One region of the Allohahella marinimesophila genome, then DNA from elsewhere that is predicted to be linked to it. Evidence: predicted binding sites of a transcription regulator. Region 1 holds the regulator's gene; each other region holds the start of a gene.
The links. The regulator PhoB, encoded in region 1, activates phosphate uptake and scavenging genes when phosphate is short. The targets are predictions, from matches to a motif close to TGTCATANNNNTGTCANA.
Positions count from the first base shown of each region.

Region 2: a site for PhoB is predicted at 3,029-3,046, ahead of phoU (phosphate signaling complex protein PhoU). Genes of this name have one in related genera too.
Region 3: a site for PhoB is predicted at 3,884-3,901, ahead of ABD735_RS13770 (bifunctional metallophosphatase/5'-nucleotidase). Genes of this name have one in related genera too.
Region 4: a site for PhoB is predicted at 2,389-2,406, ahead of ABD735_RS13740 (PhoX family protein). Genes of this name have one in related genera too.

Region 1 covers NZ_BAABBO010000014.1:97,671-103,601, forward strand. Annotated here, with positions in the region: gene ABD735_RS15475 (FAD-dependent oxidoreductase) at 1-607, opposite strand, end outside; gene ABD735_RS15480 (rubredoxin) at 604-768, opposite strand; gene ABD735_RS15485 (hypoxanthine-guanine phosphoribosyltransferase) at 949-1,509, shown strand; gene ABD735_RS15490 (chorismate--pyruvate lyase family protein) at 1,531-2,088, shown strand; gene ubiA (4-hydroxybenzoate octaprenyltransferase) at 2,095-2,949, shown strand; gene phoB (phosphate regulon transcriptional regulator PhoB) at 3,061-3,753, shown strand; gene phoR (phosphate regulon sensor histidine kinase PhoR) at 3,782-5,095, shown strand; gene cysZ (sulfate transporter CysZ) at 5,061-5,870, opposite strand.
Region 2 covers NZ_BAABBO010000011.1:261,352-267,282, reverse strand. Annotated here, with positions in the region: gene pstC (phosphate ABC transporter permease subunit PstC) at 1-762, opposite strand, end outside; gene ABD735_RS13405 (substrate-binding domain-containing protein) at 914-1,966, opposite strand; gene phoU (phosphate signaling complex protein PhoU) at 2,132-2,857, opposite strand; gene ABD735_RS13395 (RNA recognition motif domain-containing protein) at 3,154-3,423, shown strand; gene ABD735_RS13390 (hypothetical protein) at 3,416-4,321, shown strand; gene ABD735_RS13385 (glycosyltransferase family 25 protein) at 4,318-5,160, opposite strand; gene ABD735_RS13380 (hydantoinase B/oxoprolinase family protein) at 5,161-5,931, opposite strand, start outside.
Region 3 covers NZ_BAABBO010000011.1:342,309-348,239, reverse strand. Annotated here, with positions in the region: gene ABD735_RS13775 (sensor domain-containing diguanylate cyclase) at 1-1,621, opposite strand, end outside; gene ABD735_RS13770 (bifunctional metallophosphatase/5'-nucleotidase) at 1,777-3,795, opposite strand; gene ABD735_RS13765 (ExeM/NucH family extracellular endonuclease) at 3,957-5,931, opposite strand, start outside.
Region 4 covers NZ_BAABBO010000011.1:331,592-337,522, reverse strand. Annotated here, with positions in the region: gene ABD735_RS13745 (CAP domain-containing protein) at 1-107, opposite strand, end outside; gene ABD735_RS13740 (PhoX family protein) at 270-2,309, opposite strand; gene ABD735_RS13735 (acyl-CoA dehydrogenase family protein) at 2,490-3,623, shown strand; gene ABD735_RS13730 (cation diffusion facilitator family transporter) at 3,598-4,632, opposite strand; gene ABD735_RS13725 (transporter substrate-binding domain-containing protein) at 4,629-5,099, opposite strand; gene mmsB (3-hydroxyisobutyrate dehydrogenase) at 5,209-5,931, opposite strand, start outside.

The DNA of each region.
Region 1 (5,931 bases):
CGGTAAACTTCGTGTCTACTGAAGCCAGCAGATCATTTGCGAATTCACAACCAATCAGGCCCGACCCCATGATGACGATTCTTATGGGCCGATCGACAGCTCCCTCCGCACATCGCTGTTGCGCCACAGTCACGAGCCGCTCGCGAAAACGGCGATAATCCATGAGACTGTTGACACTCAGGACCTCATCGGCCGCCGATCCTGACAGAGGCGGACGTACGACTTCAGCACCGAGCGCCAAGACCAACTCGGTGAATTCAATGGTCTCACCAGCCGATGAGCTGCTGCCTTCGAAACCTGCGTCCAGACGCCGAGCTTCCGGATCGATGGCAGTGACCCGGGTATGCGTACGGATGTCTATGTCGAGCTGGCTAGCCATCTTGCCGGCATCGGCCATGGATAGATGTTCCGCATTCTTACCCTTCGCAAAGCCAGTTGAGAGCAGAGGTTTCGAATAGGAATGGCCATCATCTGCGGTCAGAAGAAGAATCTTTCTGTCGGCATCCAGCTTTCTGAATTCGCGGATAAAGGTATAGCCGGCAAGGCCGCTACCGATCACCACCAACGGCTTGTCACTCGGGCTTTGCTGGCGTTGCAGGTCGTTCACATTTCCACCATCTCGAAATCTTCCTTTCCAACGCCGCAGTCAGGACAAATCCAGTCCTCCGGCACATTTTCCCAGGTTGTGCCCGGCGCTATTCCGTCATCTGGCCAGCCTTCAGCCTCGTCGTAGACCAATCCACATACGACACACTGCCACTTACGCATGGTTTCTCCCGTACTTGCCATTCCCTCTTCAATTCAGGGTTGGCTTTCATCATGTATTTAACCGGTGACTCTGGTTACACTGCCCCGAGCCAGGACAGGCAGAGAAGACCCGGACGAAATCGTAGGACAATCCTACATTTTAAATCCGTCGTTTTCGACATCAATCGACAGGCCCACATCATGACAGATCTTGAACACTTCATGGCAATACGTCAGAGGGCGGAGTGTCTTTTTACTTTCGACGAAACCGAACAGGCTATCGTCCGGGTTGCTGCCGAGATGACCGCAGAGTTGGCGAACAGTAACCCGCTGCTGATGACCGTCATGACCGGCGCTGTCGTCTTCGTTGGCCGACTGGCCGCACATCTCGATTTTCCACTCGAAATCAGCTATCTCCATGCCACCCGCTATCGCAATACCACCTCGGGCGACACCCTGCAGTGGAAAGTGCCGCCGCAGCAGGATGTGAAAGATCGCACCGTAGTTGTTATCGATGACATTCTCGATGAAGGACATACCCTCGCTGAAGTGGAGAGACATCTTCAGGAGCTTGGAGCTCAGGCCGTCTATACCGCTGTTCTGGTCGACAAGACTCACGACCGCAAGGCCTTTCCAGGGCAGCGCTGTGATTTTACTGGCCTGCAGGTGCCAGACCGCTATGTATTCGGCTCGGGTATGGATTATCGTGGCTACTGGCGAAATACGGGCGGCATCCATGCGGTGCATCCGGACGATCTCTAACGCTGTTTCCGGGGCCGAAACTTGCAACTGACGACATCTCTTCCGCTGGCCCTCGCTGGCGTTCGCTGGCGACAGGGCCAGCAAATCACGAACCGGAATCGCTACCCCGATGAATTACGATGGTTGCTGGACCGGGGCTCACTGACGGCAAGACTCAAGCGTCGCGCCGAAACGTTCAGGGTGATCAGGCTCGCCTCCGAAACCCGAAGTATCTATAACCATGAGCGCCGTATCTTTGCCAGCGCCTGCAATGTGCGGGTGCATACGGCCATCGTCAGGGAGGTCATCCTCTGCTGCGATGGTCACGCAGCCGTCTATGCTCGAACCGTCATTCCCTGGAGCAGCCTGGCCGGTAGCAATCGTCGTTTGCTCACGCTGAATGAAAGACCGTTGGCCGATGTGTTGTTCAGCGGCTGCGGCGTGGCACGAGGCGACATCGAAGTAGCCCAGGTCCGTACGTCGATGCCAGGATCGGAGAGGCTACACGCTCGCAGGTCCTTGTTTTTCCCGAACCAGAAACCTATTTTAGTAGCCGAGTTCTTCGCCGGGGATTTCAACTTTTGCACAACAGAGGAGTAGCCGTCTGTGAATCGTGACAAGGCCCTGGCCTTTGTTCAGCTTATGCGCCTGGACAAGCCAGTGGGGATCCTGCTGTTGCTCTGGCCCACTCTGACAGCCCTTTGGCTCGCTGGCGACGGGCAGCCAACCCTGGCCAACATCCTGATTTTCACGGCAGGCGTCGCGCTGATGCGATCTGCAGGCTGTGTCATCAACGATTTTGCGGATCGCAACATTGATGGCCACGTGGCGCGCACGACAGAACGCCCTCTGGCCACAGGTCGGTTGACGAGCTATCACGCCTGGGCCTGCTTCCTCGCGCTCATTGCGCTGGCGTTTCTGCTCGTGCTCCTGACCAACCCAGCCACCATCAAGCTGGCTTTTGGCGCGCTCGGAGTCGCCATGCTGTATCCCTTCATGAAGCGTTACACCCATTTTCCCCAGGTGGTGCTTGGCATCGCTTTCTCGTTTGGCATACCCATGGCTTTCACTGCAGAAGGCGTCCCTGTCGGTGAAACTGCTATCTGGCTCATGTTGGGCAACATCATCTGGACGGTCGCCTACGATACAGAATATGCCATGGTGGATCGGAACGATGATCTTCGCATTGGCGTGAAGTCGACGGCGGTGTTGTTTGCTGAAGCAGACAAGATGATCATCGCCGCCCTGCAATCGTTCTGCGTGCTTGTCTGGATCATCATTGGTGTCACCAATGCGCTCGGCGCCGCCTATTTCCTCGCGGTAGTGATCGCGGCCACCCTGTTCGTGTATCAGCAGCATCTAATACGTTATCGGGAACGGGACATGTGTCTCAAGGCCTTCAAAAACAATAATTTTGTCGGTCTCGCTATTTTTGCTGGAACACTAGTGGCACTCAGCTGATCACGGCAATGATTTTCCATGTTTCAGCACCTGACGGGCGCATCTGTCATTAAAGTGTCATACTTCCTCGCTGTAATGGTCCCCAGCTGCTTTGCCTGACTGGAGCGAGGAATGCCAAACAAGAATGTTCTGATTGTCGACGACGAACCTGCAATTCGAGAGATGATTGCTGTTGCACTTGAAATGGCCGATTACGGTTACTGGGAAGCCGGCGATGCTGCTGAGGCCCATAGTATTATCGTGGACCATCGGCCGGACATCATCCTGCTCGACTGGATGTTGCCTGGAACGAGCGGTATCGAATTTGCGCGCCGGTTGAAACGGGACGGGGGAACGGCGGACATTCCCCTGATCATACTCACCGCCAAGACCGAAGAGGATAACAAGGTTCAGGGGCTGGAAGTTGGTGCGGATGATTACATCACCAAGCCTTTTTCTCCTCGTGAGCTGGTAGCACGTCTGAAGGCGGTACTGCGCCGCACCGTTGTGGCTGGCATGGAAACTCCGATCGAGATCAATGATCTCAAGCTCGATCCGGTCTGTCACCGGGTGACGATCAATGATCAGGCTGTTGCGATGGGGCCAACCGAATACAAGCTCCTGCAGTTCTTCATGACGCACCAGGAGCGCGTGTATACCCGTGGCCAGCTGCTGGACCAGGTCTGGGGTGGCAATGTGTATGTCGAGGAACGCACGGTCGATGTGCATATCAGACGACTTCGCAAGGCCCTTGAACCCAACCACTATTCACTGATACAGACGGTTCGCGGCACAGGCTATCGCTTCTCGACAAAGGCGGCATGAGGACAGCGATGGCTATGGGTAGTAACGATTGAAAATTTCTGAGCTGATCGTTCAGCCTCTGGTCATTTTTTTCCTGGTCATCCTGCCACTGGGCCTGCTCATCGGGCAGCCTTTGGCACTGACCTTCGCTGCAATAGTGCTCTACTTGCTCTGGAGCTTGCGCCAGGTGTATCGCCTGGCTAGCTGGCTTCAGCAGCCAGGTGAATCCGAGCCTCCTGAAAGTCACGGCCTCTGGGGTCGGATTTTCGACTCGATCCTTCGCCTTCAGGCCGAACACTCCAAAGCGCAGGCCCGATTACAGGCCCTGCTCAATCGTATCCAGCAGTCCACCAATGCCCTGAAAGACGGGGTCATTCTGACCAACAGCGACGGTGTCATGGACTGGTGGAACAGCGCTGCGGCAGACATGCTTGGCCTTCGCAAGCCAAACGATACCGGCCAGACCATTCACTATCTGGTCAGGGACCCCAGCTTCAAGCAGTATTTCTTTTCAAAAGCCTACGACGATCCCTTGTTGCTCAGCGCACCCAAAAAACCACAGATGCAGCTGAAGGTGCACATCACCCTCTTCGGTGAAGACGACCGGCTGATCGTGATTCAGGATGTGACCCAGCTCAAGCAACTTGAAAGTGTACGCCAGGTGTTCATCTCGAATGTGTCGCATGAACTCAGGACACCCCTCACCGTTATCAGCGGATATCTCGAAACGCTCATCGATACCGGGGCCGATCTTGCCCCTCGCCGGCAACGTGCGCTCTCACAGATGCAGACCCAGGCACGACGTATGGAGGCACTGGTGACCGACCTGCTGCTGCTGTCGAAAATCGAGAATGAAGGCGGCGAAATTCGTCAACTGCCAGTGAACATGCATGACCTGCTCCTGCGTATTCTCGATTCGGCGAAGGTGGTAGCCGGAGACAAGGTGCTGAAGATAAGCCTGGCGGTGGAGAGCGATGCCAGGTTGTACGGTAACGAAACCCAGCTTCACAGCGCATTCTCGAACCTGGTACTCAACGCCGTCAAATACACGCCCGAGGGTAAATGTATCGATATCCGGTGGCATTTGACCAAACGCCATGCGGTGCTGAGCGTTACAGACACCGGCATAGGCATCGACAGCATCCATATTCCGCGGCTGACCGAACGCTTCTACCGTGCCGATCCATCACGGCACACGGGCACCGGTGGCACGGGTCTGGGCCTGGCCATAGTCAAGCACGTACTGCTCAACCACGATGCCAGGCTGGATATCAGCAGCCGCCCTGGTGAAGGCAGCTGTTTTGCCTGTCTGTTCCCCATCGAGCGTATCAGGGAGCCCGAAGTCGCTCTGGAGGTGCACTAGCTGGCGTCGCCGGAGTGGTATCGGTCACACCCTGACTATCCAGCCAGAACAGCACGCCACCGGCAACTGCTGCCGGCAGTATGAAGAGATTCAGTATCGGCACATAGGTCGCTGCCAAGGCAGTGCCTCCAAAGCCATAACTCGTCATCCGGGCTCGCTTCAGCACCGTCAACACACGTATGAAGGGAAGACCATTCTGATCAACGGCATAATCGACCATCTCCACCGCCAGCATCCACATTGAGAAAGCAAGCCATAACAGAGGGGCCACCGTATTGATGCCGGGTATGAAAGATACGATCAGCAGGAGTAGCGCCCTGGGCAGGTAATACATCAGCTTTCGCGTCTCCCTCGCCAGCGCCAGAGGCAACACCTTTACCAACTGCGCTACAGTATTCGGCTGCGTAATGCTCTTTTCAACTGGACCACCTCGAGCGGCCCGCTCCTGCTGTTCAACCCGTTCGGCCAGAATGGCGTAGAAAGGGGCGCCAACGAGGGTGGCCAACAATACGAAGGTCTGGGAATACACCAGCAACAATAGAACGCCGAACACCAGCCACAATAGCCACTCCAGGAAAAGCAGCCATTCAGGCATAAACCCCATTAGCCAGGCAAAGCAAAGATCCGTATAGGTCACAGCAGCATAGGTGAGCACGGAAAACACGATGAGGTTGAGAAAGATTGGCAGCCACACATAAAGCCTGAGGCCTGGCCGCCGAATGATTTTGAAGCCGCTACTGATGTAACCGGCGCCGCGGGAAAATGAAGAATTCAAACTGATCGCCCCTTGGTAAGCACAGAAAGTAACCGCCTTGTGGCGACAACTGAGGAGAATT
Region 2 (5,931 bases), on a different contig from region 1:
CATCAGTCCAATTGGAACCGCTACCAACAGTGCAATAGCCGAAATCAACAGTGTGCCCGTGAACAGCGGGATAACACCAAATGCGCCCTCTGAACCGACCTGATCCGCACGCAATGCAGTCTGAGGGCTCCAGGTCGTGCTGAACAGAAAGTCAGAAATTGGCACCTTCCCAAAGAAACGCACAGTTTCGAGGATCACCGAAAAGACAATGCCTGCTGTCGTCAGGACCGCCAGTGCCGCACAGACAAAAAAGATGCGGCGGAGGGTCGTTTCTACGTTCAATCTGGCATTGATGTGAGGTGCTACGCGAGTCCAGGCAAAAATCGCACCTGACACGGCTATGAGCAGGACCAGGACGGCCTTGAAGATTTCGCTCCGCTCCTGCATGGCTTCCAGCAGCGACGACGCTCCGACAATATGCTCGGGCACGAAATCCGGATTGAGTTTTCCGGCTGCGACGTTGCTGATCTGTGAAAGAATCAGGCTGGCCTCCCCGGGAGAATCGGGCCAGGCATCCTGAGGTAAAGATGCGATGACGATACCCTGGATGACCTTACCCTCAAAACCGGCCCAGATAGCCAACACAAGGAGAGCAGGAATGGCACACCAGAGCGCTGCGCGCGCCGCATAATAGAAGGGTAGAGCCTTGAGATTCCGGATGCCGCCAAGGGGCGCTGCCACAGCCCGGGATCGCATATACGCGAGTCCATAGGCAACCAAGGCAAGAATCAGAACAAGGGGCAGAAGAATGGCCGTCTGCATAACAGTCTCTGTATTAATGGCTTTAGGTTTACTGGGCGTCTATCTTGCCAGTTTGCAGCACAAAAATATTCATCAAAATGTAATAAAGGAACGCGACCCTGCTGCCCCGCGTTCCCCTTGTCGTCATCCATGACGTCTCAGTGATCGAGTTTTACAGCTCGTTACCAGTCATTGGCTCCAGGCTCTTAACTTTCTTGGCTATCTCCATACGCTGCTCACGTGGGAGCGGGATAAGACCTACATCAACCAGATAACCATTGTCACCCCAGGCGCCTTCGCTAGTGAACTCGCCAGCATATTCCTTGATACCTGGAACTACACCCACGTGCGCGTTCTTGATGTAGAACCACAGTGAACGGGCAACAGGGTATTTGTCGCTGGAGATGTTTTCTGGAGTCGGTTCCACGCCGCCGATAGTGGCCGCCTGAATCTGGCCAGTGTTTTCCATCAGGAAGCTGTAACCGAAGATACCGAGGGTTTCAGGATCCTTGGCAAGCCGCTGTACGATCAGGTTGTCGTTTTCGCCAGCTTCGACGAAGGGACCGTCTTCACGCATGCTGTGACATACGCTCTTGAACTTGTCCTCATTCTCGTCTTCCATTTTGGCGATCATGTCGAATTCCTTACAGCCACCTTCCATGGCGATTTCGACGAATGCATCGCGGGTACCGGAAGTCGGCGGCGGACCCATCACGTTGATTTCATAGTCTGGCAGGCTGGAGTCGATGTCGCTCCACTTCTGGTAAGGATTGGCAACCAGCTTCTTGCCGTCTTCGCTAGGCACTTCCTTGGCCAGAGCCAGGAAAACCTGCTTGAGCGTCAAATCAATCTTTTCAGCATCTTTAGAGTTCGCGATTACGATACCATCTGCCCCGATGCGGACTTCTGTGATGGCCTTGACGCCCTTGGACTGGCAGTTCTCAAATTCGCTCTTCTTCATACGACGCGAAGCATTAGTGATATCCGGATGCTGAGTACCAACACCTTCACAGAACAGCTTCAGACCGCCACCTGAACCGGTGGACTCGAGCTTGGGAGTCGGGAAATCGGTGTTACGACCAAAGCGCTCGGCAACGACGGTTGCGAACGGGTAAACAGTGGACGAACCTACGATGTTGATGGTGTCACGAGCCATGGCAGGTGCAGAGACAGCAGCGATGCCGCCGGCCAGTGCCACAGTTGTAAGAGCTGTTTTAAGTTTGATCACGTTGCGTCTCCAATTATCACTTTGACTTCATTTTTCGGATTTGTTTCACCGATGACTGCACGATAAAGGCAATATGTGACAACTTTGTTACAGTCTATCAGTCTGTTTGGATCAAGCCAGCGAAAGCACGTGTTTGTTTTTTGAAAGATGCCTGAATATCAACTATCGAGGGTTCTCTACTACGTTTTCGGCGACTTCCATGGGTGAATGACGTACGTCAGTGCCTTCGACCATGAAAATGACATGCTCGCAGATATTACCTGCGTGGTCGCCAATCCGCTCGAGGGCTCGCAAGACCCACATGACATTGAGGCAGCTACTGATATTTCGAGGATCTTCCATCATGAAGGTCATCACGGCGCGTGTAGCGCTGCGATACTCATTGTCGACTGCATCATCTTCCTTCATGACGGCAAGTGCCTTCTGCATATCGAAGGTCGCGAAGGCGTCCAGCGCATCGCGCACCATTCTGCCAACATGGATGCCGAGATGGCGAACTTCAAGGTAGCCTCTGGAGCTCTTGCCTTCCTGAGCCTGCACCATGGCCAGTTTGGCAATCTTTTTTGCCTCATCACCGATGCGCTCGATGTCAGCTACCATCTTCACGACGGCCATGACCAGGCGGAGATCGCTGGCCGTGGGCTGGCGCCTGACGATGAGCTGATAAGCCTCTTCATCGATGGCGAGTTCCATGGCATCGACTGCCTTGTCGCGCATCTTGACGGCCTTGCCCAGTTCACCATCATTGTTGATCAGGGCTTTCAGAGCGTCCTGCAGTTGCTGTTCGACCACTTCCCCCATGGCCAGTAAATCCTGTCTGATCGCGGCAAGATCGCTATTGAAACGGGCTGAAATATGCTGCAGGTGGCTATCTTTGTCAGTAGGCATTGTGCACCTCGTAAACGGGCGTGAAGGGTCATGAATCGAGCGTGTCATCAGCCAAAGCATCCGGTGATGTCGTCGGTGCGTCGACAACCCGTCCATTTGAAGAACTCGTCTGTAGCCGGGATGGTCGAATCCCGTACCTTGTTGAAGGGTAAAGGAGCCGTGTTACGGTTTTGCTACAGGTCGCTGACACTGACTCGCCATCCACTTCGTATCTGCTTCGTGGCGACTCCCAACTTCCCTGCTGGAAGCGGTATAATCCTGCTCGACCTCACTGTCATTACCTGGATACCCTGATCATGAAGCTGCTTGTACGCAATCTCGATCGCGCCACTACGGAGGCCGCCCTGCGTGAGCTGTTCGAACCCTTCGGCGCCATACAATCCTGTCGCCTGGTGCTCGACGCGGACACCGGGCTGTCGAAAGGCTTCGGATTTGTCGAAATGCCGAAGGTCGGGGATGCCAAGGCAGCCATACAGCGTCTGAATGGTTTCACGGTGGACGGACGAGCGATTCGCGTGAAGAAAGCGGAAGCGCCAACAGCAGAACCAGATGTAAAGGATGTTTAAGACGCTGCGGCGTCAACGGCGTCTTCGAGACACACAGGCGGAGAGTCTTCGTCTGCGACAGCAGATTCTGAGTGCTCAGCTGACTCTTGAAGCCATCAAGACCAGGCGATCTGGGGTCGGCAATGCCAAGCCGCACGATATCGTGGTCTCACTCACTACCTTCGACAAACGGATAGGCAATGTCTATTTGACCATCGAAAGCCTGATGCAGCAGTCGCTGAAGCCGGACCGTATCGTGCTGTGTGTATCCGAGGCCGATGTCACTGAGTCGAATCTCCCTGAGATTCTACACCTGCAGAAGAGTCGTGGGCTTGAAGTCCTGTTCTGCGAGCGTGACCTCGGCCCCTACAAGAAATTCTTTCATACCTTTCAGAAATATCCCGACAGCCTGATCATTACCGCAGACGACGATCTCATGTATCCCTTCGATTTCGTCGACATGCTGTATCGCGCCTGGCTGGCACGACCGGATGTCATTCATGCCCACAGAGCCCATCGCATGCTGTGCGACGCCACAGGTGGTGTGCTGCCTTATAAGTCCTGGGAGAAATCGACCGATCTGGCTGAGCCTTCGGCGCTGGTGTTTCCGACTGGAAACGGTGGCGTGCTTTATTTTCCTGGCGCTTTCGATGAGGAGGTGCTCAACGAACAACAGTTCATGGCGCTCTGCCCGGCCTCTGATGACATCTGGTTGAAGGCGATGAGCCTCAAGAACGGCACCTTATGCCAGCGAATTCAGGATCCGAGGGAGTTCGGTACACGCTTTGTCGTTATTCCCGAGTCGCAGACCCATGCGCTCAAGCGGTCGAACAAGTCCAAAGTTGATGGTAACGACGACAAACTCAAGGCCGTTCTTGACGCTTATGAGCTCTGGCCCCGGCTGACCCAGAGACCTTAGCGAATTCGAGGCGATCGCCCGATCGAGGCCGGCGGTTTCTTGCTGGTTGGAAAGAATGCCTCGCGATGCTTCAGGAGATATAGCCGTCTATGGACGCTGCGCTGCATCTTGATAAGGGTGCGATTGAGCTTCCCCCTCAACCGTGGCGTCACTGGCTCGAAATCAGGCTTGGGAATCGTTGTTGGCTTGGCCGTTTCCCAGATGATATGAGGCTCGACCACGAAACAGTGCAGCCCGGTTTCCCAATAGTGGTCATAGAGCTTGTCGATCGGCATGAAGATGCGACGACCGTAGCTGATCAGTTTCTCCATACCCTGCCGATTGATCAGCAGGCCCTGCCCCCCAAGCGTTCCCCTGAGTGGGCGTGTGAGCCAATAGGCCTGCTCACTGTTCTCGCTGCCAGCCAGCCCGCGCACCAGCTTTCGAGGCTGCCGCTTGAGCGCCATGAAACGGATGAATTCGAAGTCTACGGGCAGCTCGCGGAGCTCCGTGAGCACACTGTGAAAGGCAGGCTCGAGATGAACATCATCTTCGAAGAGACAAAGCTGTTCGATGCCCTCGTCATAGGCAGTTTTAATGGCCCTGAAATGTGAGAGGTAGGCGCCGACCTCGGCCGAACCGAGTGGGGTCATGCGGTAATGCATGGCGGCATCCTGATCCAGCCGCTCGTCTGGACGCAAATCCGGAAACCCACGCCGACCATCCACTGCAGAAAAGAACTCGGCTTCAATACCGGCCGCCTCGAGTTCGGCCCGCAGAATTTGCGCCCGTTCCATGGTGGGATCTAGCGTAATGATCTGGCAACTGAAGGTCTGCTGCCCTGGCCTGTCTGCTGTCACTTAAGCGTTCTCCTTGCCAAATCCGGCACCACCAGGGGTTTCAATTACAATCATGTCGCCAGCATCCACCGTCAGTTGCGCCCGACCGTCCAGCGGTACCGCACGCTCAGGCTCGGAAGCGGAATAGAGTGTGTTACGGCCGCAAGCCCCTGGAGCTCCACCGAGAGTGCCCTCCGGGGCTATCCGGCGCCGATTGCCAAGCAGGTTCACTTCCATGCGCTGCAGAAAGCGAATCGCACGGATGGCACCATCGCCACCTTGATGCTGACCGCCGCCACCAGACTCTGCGCGAATGCCGAAGCGCTCCAGCCGCACAGGATATCGGTGCTCGAGCACCTCAGGATCCGTTAGCCGCGAGTTCGTCATGTGGGTATGCACAGCAGACGCACCGTATCGTTGAAAGCTTGCGCCGTCACCTCCACAGAGCGTTTCGTAATACTGGAACTCAGCCGTGCCCCAGGTGAGATTGTTCATTGTCCCCTGCGCCGCCGCTTTGATGCCGAGTGCGGCGAACAAAGCGTCTACGATGACCTGTGACACCTCGACATTGCCTGCGACCACGGCGGCCCGATAGTCGGGATTTAACATTGAAGCCTTGGGCACAATGATCTGTAACGGTCTGAGACAGCCGTCATTCAGGGGGATCTGTTCCGTGACCAGGCAGCGGAACACGTACAGGACAGCCGCATGCACGACGGCCAACGGCGCATTGAAGTTGCTATCATGCTGAGGACTGCTGCCGGTAAAATCAATGCGCGCCGATCTTGCATC
Region 3 (5,931 bases), on a different contig from region 1:
CCCGGCACAGGTTCTGCTGAACACAAGCGCTGAGTTGGCGCAGGCACTCGTCGCCTGCGGCATGGCCGTACACGTCATTGATCTGCTTGAAATGGTCGGCGTCGATGAACATGAGCGTGAGAGACTGCTCGGCCCGGTTGCATATTTTCAGCAGGCGTGCGAACTCCGCTTCGAAATGACGCCTGTTGCTGATACCAGTCAAAGGGTCGGTCTGGCTGGCCTTCTCAAGCTCACTGTTCAGCTTGCTCAGCGCCTGCGTTCGTTCCTTCACCTTCGCTTCGAGCACCTCGGTCGCCTGCGCCTGGACAGCTATCGCCTGTTCCTGGGCTTCGATTTTCTCGGCTCGCTCCCTGGCAAGCTGACTGGCCAGACTCAGTGATGCTGATTGAGCCGCCACTCGCTCTGCATTACTGCGATTGATGCGTTCCGCGAGGGCGAAAGACAGGAGCACGACCTCAATAAGCGAGCCGATGGCCTGGGCGTACTCGGTAACGGGGGTGCGTGGCACGATGCCTGCCATGGAGGCTATATACAGGCTGGCGCCTACGATGAGGAAGCTCCAGGCGATCACGAAATATAGCGCGGAGCGATGCCCCTTGAAGGCCAGGTAGGCGGCAGCGGCCCAGGCAAAAACGCAGGACGCCAAACCCATGGGAAACCCGAGGGCGCCCAATAGGGCTTTGGAAAAGAAAGGCGTCATCAGAACGACAGCGACCCAGAAAAACAGAATGCCCACCGAAATTCGGTACAGCCAGGGACTTTTCCGCAGTTCCAGAAACTGGATGGTAAATATGGTCGCTGCCGTAAAGCCAAGACCAGAAGTGATGCCGTAGCTCATGAGCCTGAATTCGAGCCAATCCGGCCAGAGATAGAGGCCACCCACACCTGTCACGTTGGCCTGAAAAGCAGCAAGGGCAATGACGTACAGCACGTAAGACAGATAAGGCTTGTCGCGGGTCAGCAAGGCCAGCGACAGGTTGTAAAGCGCCATGACCCCCATGGCGCCGAAGAACAGACCCAGTAACAGATTGATACTGCTATCATATTCAAAGAATTCGGCCTGCGACCAAAGGTAGAGCGGCAGCAGGATGGTGCCATCCGACACCACTCTCATATAGACCGTACCGGCCTGGCCGGCTGCCAGCTGAAACGGAAACAGTTCATTTCGATGGGCCAGAGGTTGCAGCGCTTCCTCGACAAGTTGTCCGCTCGCCTGGTGCAGGACGCCATCATCTGTGACCAGGTAGAAGTCGAGTGAGGGAATCAGCGGCCAGGCGACTTCGATGACATAGTCTGCAGCCGTGGTCTGTTCATTGATCAGCGCGATACGTACCCAGGCCGGTTCAGTCTGATATCTCAAACTGAGCGCACCCTCGCTCTGGTGGGCCTGCCATGACACATCGTTATTGCCGGTCGACATGTCGTTCACTGTGAATTCGGAGCTTGCACCTGTGAAATAGCTGACATGGCCGCTCAGGTCGAAAGCGCCTTGCCCACGGTCCACCACCGGGGTCACAGCCGAGGCCAGCGAGCTAAAACTCAGGCACACCAACAGCAGCAGCCCGACATATAGCCGACTTGTCTTGAAGCCAATGTGAACGAGTTGTGCTGGAAACGACACTTGCTTACCGCCAAAACACTTAAACCAGTTTCATTAAGTGTAGCAATAACCAATATTTAAGCAGGTGAGCGCGAGGAGACTTACAGCAAGGGAACGCTAACGAAAAGCGCCAGGGGCTAGCCCTGGCGCGGGATATCTACTTTTGTAGTGATCTGTTACTGAACTGTCTGAATCCTGGTATCAACGACTGCTGGATCGGCAATCGAGTCAGCCATCGAGAACGGCGAGTTGGCATCCGGGTAGGTCGCTTTCAGGTATTCTGCCAGCGCATCCTGCTCAGTTCCGCTCGCTGCAAAGTCTGCAGCACCCGGATCGTTTGCCGACATGTCGATGCTGGTGAGCACTTCAGCATCGAGCACCAGGTCGACACGAGCAGGATTTGCCGTCGTGACACCAAAGCCGCCGTTGACAAGGAAATTGAGCGCGACCATGCGGAACGGCCCTTTGCCAGTATCCAAGACACCATCAGTCACTACAGCGGTGTTTCCGACCATCAGTGAGCGGACACGCTCCCCGGGCACTGTGACCGCACTGGTGGTCGCATCGACGACCTGAGCAATCGCTGATGGATCATAGGTGAAGCTCATACCACCAATCTGTGGAAAGGCGCCGCCTACGTTTTCTACTTCACTGACGGCAGTTTCCAATATGTCCTTGAGCTCCTGAGCCGTGACATCGATCAGGGTGAGACCGTTATTGAAGGCCAGTGCGCTCTCGATATCGAACTGTGATATATCGCCAGCTGCCTTGCCTGCAGCCGGGAAAGCCTGCGTAGAGACATAGGTCAGGTCATCTGGATTCGTGGAGCCTGCAGGATAGAAGAAGGTACCGATGTCAGAGCGGATACCGCCACCATTCTTGAACGAGATGTCGACAGCCGGATCTTGCAGGCGCGCATAGAACAGGTTGGCGTCGGCCGTCAGATTACCGAGATTGGTTTCCTCTGTTCTCACCGAACCACGCTGACCATTCAGGTATACGCTGGAGTTGCCCAGAATATTGCCTTCTTTCGCCAGCAGCACATCATTTACGGCGGTGACGACAGCGTCCACAGTGGCATTCGCTGTACCGTTCACAGCTGTGACAGTTTCCGCGTCAGCGACATAGGCTCCGCTTTCCGCAGCATTTATGCTTTCTTCGATCACGACACCATTGGCGTCAAAACCTACAACCAGGCGACCGAGATATTTGTAATCTGCATCCACGTTCACGAGGGCGACAGGCTGAGCAGCAGCCGAGTTGAAGAACAGTGGATAATCATCAGCGGCAACATCACCGGCCCGGAGACGGTCGGTGTCATCAGCCAGAAGCGTGTTCGAGCCGCCGGCAATAATGATGTCGACGTCACGAAGCAGGGTCGCCAGTTGCTTTTCAACCGCGATTTGCTGCATGTGCGACAGCAGTATGATCTTGTCGATTCCCGCTGCAGTCAGTGCATCCACTGAACTCTGGATGATGGCAGCCAGCTCGGGGATGGCGTCACTGGCTGGCAGTACTGTGACATCACCTGTGGATGTGATGACTTCCTGAGTTGGCGTCGTTGCCCCGACGAGACCAATCTGCTCGCCGTCAACGGTGATGACGGCTGATTTTGCCAGCGCGTTCGGAATAGTATCAGCAGCCTGACCATCAGCGACAACGAGTGGCGCAGTGTTGCTATCAGTGGAGAAATCCAGGTTGCTACTCAGGTAGGGAAACTGAGTGCCGGGGTAGTTGCCATCGGCCAGCAACAGGGTCGCAAATTCGCCGGGACCTGCGTCCATGTCATGGTTGCCTACGGCAGAAGCCTGCACACCCATGGCGTTGAGGAAAGCAATATCTGCACGGCCATTGCCAGGTTCGGCTACACCAGGCACGCCAGCAAATGATTCATCACTTGAGGCCGTGTAGCGCGAGCCTGGAATGATGTTGTCGCCTGAACTGACGAACAGGGTCTTTTCAGGGTATTCGGCGCGGAGGCCAGCCACGATGGCAGCGAAGCTGCTGACGTTCGCCAGCGCATCGGCGTTAGAGCCGTCGATATCGGCCATATGTAGAAGCTGAAGGGTAAAGCCTGCTGTTTCTTCGGTATCAGGCGCCGGGCGCTTATCGTCATCGTCGTCGTCGCTGCAGGCGCTCAGCGCGACAACGAGCAGTGCGCTCATGCCAAATGTTCTGAAATTCAGATAGTTCATCGTCTACTCCGTAAAGACCTTGCGCAAACCTTATGATCTGCTAAAGCGCAGAGTGTGCGGACGCGCTGTGACGGTTTTGTTGCACCTTCATGACGATTCCATGACGCACACACAAAAGCCTCCGAAGAGGCTTTTAATTACAGTGTTGATACAGCGAACTGTTAGCGAAGCAGACGCAGGAAGGCAAAGAAGTCTTTCAGCGTAATCCTGCCGTCACCAGTCAGATCGAACTGGGCATTGGTGTCAGTGACCTTGCGATACAGCTGACCAATGAGCGCAGCGAGATCCTTGCCGGTGATACGACCGTCCTTGTTGAAGTCGCCGACTGGCGTGGCTGGTGCAGCCGCTTCCAGATTCAGGGACACCAGGAAGGGGTCGTGGTCCGAACTGCGATATGGCCCGACTTCCGTGAAGCTGTAGCCTTCTGAGTCAGGGTAGAATCGCAGGGCCTGGTCGTACTGCAGCTGATAGGGCTCAGGCGCATTGATATTCCAGTGCGTTGCATCGACGATATCGTCGAGCATCGCGTCGTTCACCAGAATATGGTCGAGACTGCCTACCTGACCGCTACCGAAGAACCAGTACGAGAAGCCATTCGGGTCGAACTGCTCGGCAACATTCGTGTAGCCGAAAGTCTCTGTCACTTCGACCGATGCGCCACCGTCAGCTGCAGTATTCATAGCAGTCTTGATGGTGTAACCCCGCTCCGCAGGATCATATTCGGTCAGTATCGCGATTGGGTCTTCTGCACTGTAGGCATTGAGATCGCCCAGAATCATGAGCCGCTCTGGCAGGTCAGCGGATGTCATCGCTTCGCCAAGCGTGATCGCTGCAGACACTCTCAGCGCGTTACAGCTGCCCTGAGCCGTGTCGATCAAGGTAGGTGACGCGCCATCTTCGAGACACTGCGAGCCCTTCGACTTGAAGTGATTGACGGCCACTGCGAAACGCTCTTCGGTGTCGACATGACTGAAGCTCTGCAGAAGCGCCGTTCGCATCTGTACCAGATTGCCGTTTTCAAGGGTCTGAATCGGCATCGGGACCTCTTTTGCAATACCATCAGGTGTCACGACAGCAGGCCGATACAGCAAGCCGACCGCTATCGCATCAGTGCCCAGCAGGCCCCCATCAGCGGTAGCCACGAAAGCGAACTGCTCCGCTTCGGGGATATCGGCATTGACGGCATCGACGAGCGACTGAATGGCACTCGACTGGTCGTAACCATCGTTCTCGATTTCCATCAGACCGATGACATCCGCATCGAGTTTTCGGATGGCATCGACGATACGCGCCTGCTGCAACTCAAAGGCTTCAGGACTACTGGCGCCACGATTCGCCGAGTAGTCGAAGGACACGGTACCATCGGCCTGCACTTCACCATTGAAGTAGTTGAGCACGTTGAAGCTCGCGATGGTCAGATTGCCTGACTGAAGTTCTGGCAGCGCTTCACGAGTACCGATGACTACGACGGGTTCAGTGGGGTTGATCTTGTATTTGCCGAAGCTGAAATTCAGCGGACCCGCTGCAGAAACGATATCGCCAATTCTGATCGTGTTGCTGTAGCTGAACTGCGTATAGAAACTGAGCTCCGGTGGAAAGCTGGCTGCGCTGGTGTCTTCCAGGTAGACCTGATTTTCCGCATTGGCCGCGACGAGGGCTTCGTACTCGCTGGTGCCCGGTGCATACACATCCGTTGGCTGACGCTTGATCTCGTTGCTCAGACCCACTTCACCGAAACGCCAGAGATCGTTTACATCGCTTATTTTCAGATCCGCCACGCGAACTTGCATGCCTTCGAGAGACTCCAGATCTGCTCCGGCCTGAAGCGGCAGAGAAATCAATGTTGAGCTTGCCTCTGCCGTGACTGCACAGTCAACGATATCACTGACATCAGCCAGTTGGGTACGGCCGAAGAATTCGCCTACAGAGCCGGCCACGCGTGCGATATTGCCAACAACTGGCGCCTCGGCCGAGACGATGAAGAGGCCTTCAGAAGTGGCAGGGTCGCCATCTTCGTCAGCGACTTCTTCCTGAATGAAGAAGCCGTCTTCACGAACGGCGGTGACAAGACCTTCAACAATGACAGCGCTATCGACAAGTGGTGAACTGTTGCCACTGCCCTGAACCACGTGAATG
Region 4 (5,931 bases), on a different contig from region 1:
CCGGGAACGGTTGGCGTTGAGCCGGACAGGTCATCCGACCCGCCAGCAGAGGAACCACCGCAAGCCGTGAGCCACTGAAGCGCAGACAGCAGCGCGACCGCGCTCAAACGCTTTCTCCACATGTTCAACAAAGCCAACCCTCAAGAATGAAATATGATCATATTCTGAGTATAGGCTTCGTATGAACGGTGTCCGGCTACTCGCGGCGAATATTAGGTCAAATTGTGAACTGGTGCATCTGCCGGATGGCCTTCAGCACCAGTACCTACTCAAACCCCTATTGGTCCGCCATCGTTCCTGCGTACAACCACTGTGGCAGCACGTGGCCTTACGGTGACGCCCTCTGGCGTGACTTCCGCTGCATTGTCGCTGAATGGCCAGTTTCCTGGATGCTGGATGTTGACGAAGAAAGTCGTGTAATCAGGCGTGTAAGCAAGGCCTGTTACTTCACAGCCGTTCGGGCCAACGAAGAACCTGCGTACTTCACTCTGATTCGAGCTGTCTACTACGCGCTGATCGTTATTGCCGTCACGCAGCTTGGAAGGGATGACCGCCAGCATCTGATCGTTGGTCTCTTCTGTCACCGCATCGGCGCCGTTGTCGGTCTGAATCCACATGATGCCGCGCGGATCAAAGATGAGGCCATCTGGGCTCGCGAACTGGTTGGCATCGGTGAGACCGGACCGGTTGGTGTCAGCGTCACCATCTGCTGGCGAACCGAAGATAAAGATATCCCAGTTGAAGCGGTCGACGCCATCTTCGTTCCAGCGAACGATATGACCGAACTCGTTCTGGATCCTTGGATTCGGCGAGTTGGGCTCTTCACGATCGGTATTATTGGTAAGGGTGAAGTAGACGGTACCGTTGATGGGATCGACTGCCACCCACTCAGGTCGATCCATTGGCGTGGCACCTACGGCATCAGCAGCGCCAGGTGTATTCAGGATAATATCGGCCTGAGTGGCGAACAGACTACCTAAAGTCTGGCCATCAGTCGTGACACTATCGAGCGTCAAGGGCAACCAGTCACCTGTGCCGTCTGCATTGAAACGCGCCACATACAATGTGCCCGCATCCATATATTTCGCACCAGTTGCCAGGCGATCAGCGGGGTTTGCGTCAGCGGCCGTCCACAGCGCATCAGAAACGAATTTGTATATGTATTCGAACTGGGCATCGTGACCGGCATAGCTGACTACAGGCTCGCCTTCGACCAGCGGTCCGAAGCTGCGGCTTTCCTGTCTGAAGCGGCCCAGGGCAGTACGTTTCACAGCCTTGGCTGTCGGATTGTAAGGATCGATCTCGACCGTATAGCCAAAACCATTAGCCTCGTTGCGGTAATCTTCGAGCGCGGAAGCGCCTGTCGGCGTGTTGTCGAAGCGGGCAAACTCCTGATCCACTTCTGATGGATCTCCTGCCAGGTGGTGCCAGCCGTAGCGGGTACCGTCATCTGGCAGGCCAAGCCGATCCTGGTCAGCGGGTCGGCTTGACGCCGAGTTCATGAAATAGCCAGGCCAGTTCTCTTCACAGGTCAGGTACGTGCCCCATGGGGTCGCACCATTCCCACAGTTGTTGGAGGTGCCGCGGGTCACATCACCAGCTGGCGAGTATCGTGTCTGGAGCACTGGAGAGTTACGTAGCGGGCCTGCGATATCCATTTCGGTAGCGTGGGTAAAACGTCTGTTCAGTGGATCGTTCTCTACCACTTGCCATTCGCCGTTGACCAACTGCACACGAACGACGCATACACCGTGAGCGTTGATTTCCTTGCGGATCTCTTCGGCGCTGGTACGCAGCTCTGTTACCGGATCGATGGTAGGTCCGTCGGGGTGCAGCGCGTTGGCATCGATATACTCATGGTTGATCACAAGCAAACCGTCTGTGGAGCTGCCGTCGATGGGGAAGAAATGCATGCCGTCATGGTGCATGCCGACCGCATTTTCCTGGTCAGATGCAGAGTTGGTGCCGTCAGCCTTAAACGCCTGAGCAGTGTTGTTCAGTGGTGTGCCCCACGGCGCAAGCACGCGGGCATTGTAGCCTTCAGGAACGACCACGGCATCGGTCTTCGAGCCAGGAATGGAGTTGAAGCCAAGCGTCTCGCTGCTGCTACCGAGCGTGCCGCGAACTGCTGAAGACTTGTCGTCATCGCTACAGCCGGTCAGGCCGAATCCTGACAGCAGTGAAAGGCCAGCTACCCCAAGACCACCTTTGATGAGGCCGCGGCGGGACAGATGCTTATCGAGTACCGACGCAAATGCTTCGTTACCGCTGAGGTTATAAGTCTTGGGATCAAAGGTTGCCTTGCTCATGAACAGCTCCGACGGGGCGATATCTAGTGTATTGGAGGAGCCAGAGTAGGTAGCGAAAGTGACAGAACGGTTGAGTTAATGTGACATTTTCATGGCAAATACAAACCAAGCGCTTGCTTGGTTTTTGGGTGATTGATAAGCTGCGACTCACCTGTTTCGACGATGAAGGACTTCCGCCCCATGCCATTTGATGACGCCCACAGCCAGGTCAGGCACACCGTCAACCGATTCGTGCAGCAGCACATTCTGCCCTTTGTCCATGAGTGGGAAGAGGCTGGTACATTCCCTCGTGAGCTTTACGAGACGGCAGGTGAGGCTGGCATCCTTGGTATTGGCTATGCAGAACGGTGGGGTGGTAGTGGGGAAAATGACGTTTTCATGAAGATCGCAGCCTCCGAAGAACTCATGCGGTCCGGCTCGGGCGGCCTGGTAGCTGGTCTGGGTTCGCTCGACATTGCACTACCGCCCATAGCCAAGTGGGCGAAGCCTGCCTTGAAGGAACGCATCGTTCCCGAAGTGCTGGCCGGCAGAAAAATTGCCGCGCTGGCGATCACTGAAGCTGGTGGCGGCTCGGATGTGGCCAGCCTGGCCACCCGAGCGGTACGGGAAGGCGATCATTATCGCATCAACGGCAGCAAGACCTTCATCACAAGCGGAATCCGCGCTGACTACTACACGGTGGCCGTGCGAACCGGAGGCGAAGGTCATGGCGGCATCAGTCTGATTGTCGTAGAACGCGACACACCGGGCTTCACACGCGGCCAAAACCTGAAAAAAATGGGCTGGTGGGCCAGCGATACCGCAGAATTGTTCTTCGACGATTGCCTAGTGCCTGCCGACCATCTCATCGGCGTCGAAAACGCAGGCTTCGTGGCGATAATGGCGAACTTTCTGATGGAACGCCTGTCACTGGCCATCATGGCTTACATGACGGCTCAGCTGGCCTACGACGAAGCCCTCGCTTATGCGAAGCAACGGCAGGCTTTCGGCAGACCGATCAGTCGCTTTCAGGTGCTGAAGCACAAGCTGGTGGACATGGCTTCGCAGGTGGAAATTGCCCGCCAGTACACCTACTACGCCGCCGAACTCATTCAGGCCGGCAAGAACCCGGTGAAGGAGATTTCGATGGCCAAGAATCTCGCCACTGATGCGGCCGACTCAGTCACGCACGAAGCCGTGCAAATTTTTGGTGGCATGGGCTACATGCGTGGGACACTGGTGGAGCGTCTCTATCGTGACTCCCGAATCCTGTCAATCGGCGGCGGTACCCGTGAGATCATGAACGAGATCATTGCGAAACAGCTGGGCCTCTGATCCGACTGCCCGCCTTTTGATCCTCGCCACTTGGCCGGTCAACGTCCTTTAATGTGCCGATAGGCGCATCAAGAGAGACGACCGGCACCAGCACAATATCATGGACGCGCCAGTTCAGCTTTCGACAGCTGATCGTAGCCTCGTGGAGTTTTCGGGTCAGTTGTGTGTCGTCATTGATTCGAATGAAGGCCTCGCCAAAGTAGACATGGCCGTCTTCACGCATCCGCACCTGAGCATCATCGATCCAGGCCATCTGCTTCAGATGTCGACTGACCTGGCTGGGCAGGTCATCGCTACCCGAACGGTCGACCTGCTCGGGCGACTCATCCATCAGATCCAGTACAACCTGCTTCAGATTGCTCCAGCCATCCCTGAGAATAGACGTGGAAATGGCGGCAGCCGCAACGGCGTCGGCCCACCAGTAGCCCAGCCCGACACCTGTTATACCCACCATTGCCGCGGCAGCCGTCATCCAGTCGGCCTTGTTCATATCGGCGTCGGCATATAGCACCTTGTCGTGAATCTTTTCCGCCAGCGGCATTTTTGCCCGCCCGAGAAAGAATGGTGGAATAGCCCCCCAGATCAGCACGGGATACATCGCCCAGCCTTGCCAGAAGGTCGTGCCGGCAATCGTCATGCCGCCGATCGTTGGATGTTCCTGCATTACGAGCTTGCTCAACGCGTCGTACAGTAGCAGCGAACCCATGGTGAACAGGGCTATCGATGCGCACAGGAAGGCGATGGACACTACGCGGTGATATCCATAGGGAAAGCGGGCATCGGGCGTCTTGTGAGCGAACCGGCTGGCAACAAGCAAAACGACCGGCGGGATCAGGCTCAGCATATCTTCCATCCAGGCTGTCTTCATGGCCTGTGAAGAACCCATCGTCAGGTACATCAGTACGATCACGGAAAGGAGATAGGCGATCGTCCACCACTCGAGGCGGCGAGCCTTCCGCATCGCCTCGGTCTGTTCAGGGGGAAACTCGAACCCGGTGCCTTTTTTCATCGCTCCATAATCTCCTTTGCAGGTGGACTATTGAGGAACTTCTCCAGCTCCAGCAACCAACGATTCTCGCCGAGTGGTACGGCCATGACATGCTTGTCCTGGCCTATGGTCATGTAGGGTTTGGTGAAGGCAACGGTTTTCCACGGAATGGACTTCTTCAGGCCACCAATCACCAGATCCAGCTCATGTCGCTTGAGTGATTCGAGCAGGACACTTTCTGAGCCTTCATGCCACTCGATACGGCTACCAATCTTGTCGCTGAAGGCCTGTACGAGTTGAACTTCCGTGCCCGAGTATTGGCCGTCCTCGATGATTACCCACGGCGAGTGCCCGGTCAGCCCTACGCGGACAGGGCCATCAGTGGCGCGCTCGAAGGTGTCCTCAGGGTCCTGAGGCATGTCACAGGCGATCAGAAGAAGCAGAACAGGAAAAAACAGGGTATGCACAGAGCTGCGAATGTTGGCCATCAGATACACCCCCAACAGCTTTGGTGACTACTGAAGCTGAGGTACGTCGTATGCTGCCAATCAGACCTGCCAGGTAATCTAGCGCCAGAAACTGTGGCGCCAGTCAGCTTTATTCACCTTTTTCCGCCCCGCGATACATCCGCTGGATACTGGAGAAGTCCAGTTGGCCATTCCCCTGCTGGGCATGGAGCAGGAACATGTTGCGAGCCAGAGCCCCCATGGGAATAGGCGCTTTGTTTCGGTCGGCATTATCGAAAGCCAGACCAAGATCCTTGTTCATCAGGTCAACAAGGAAGCCACCCTTGTAGTCGTTAGAAGCCGGCACGCCATCCATGACACCAGGCCACGGGTTATAAACGTTGAGCGCCCAGTTTCCGCCAGAGCTCTGACGCATGATCTCGGAAAGGACTGCCGGGTCCAGGCCATTCTTCTCACCGAGCGCCAGCGCCTCACAAGTGCCGTTCATCAGAATGGCCAGCAGCATGTTATTGCAGATCTTGGCTACCTGACCGGCGCCATGAGGCCCGGCGTGAAACATGTTCTTCCCCATGTCGTTGAGGATAGGACTGGCCCTGTCGAAAGCATCCACTTCGCCGCCACAGATGAAGGTCAGGGTACCTGCCTTTGCACCACCTACCCCGCCGGATACCGGTGCGTCGAGGAGATCGATGCCCCGATGAAGGGCTTCACCAGCAACGCGTCTGGCGGTTTCGGGGGCGATGGTCGAACAGTCGATCACCAGGGTGCCTTCCGGAAGTGCTCCCAGCAGGCCCGCCTCGCCCAGATAGACCTGTTCGACGTGCTTGCCGGCCGGTAACATCGAGATGACCAC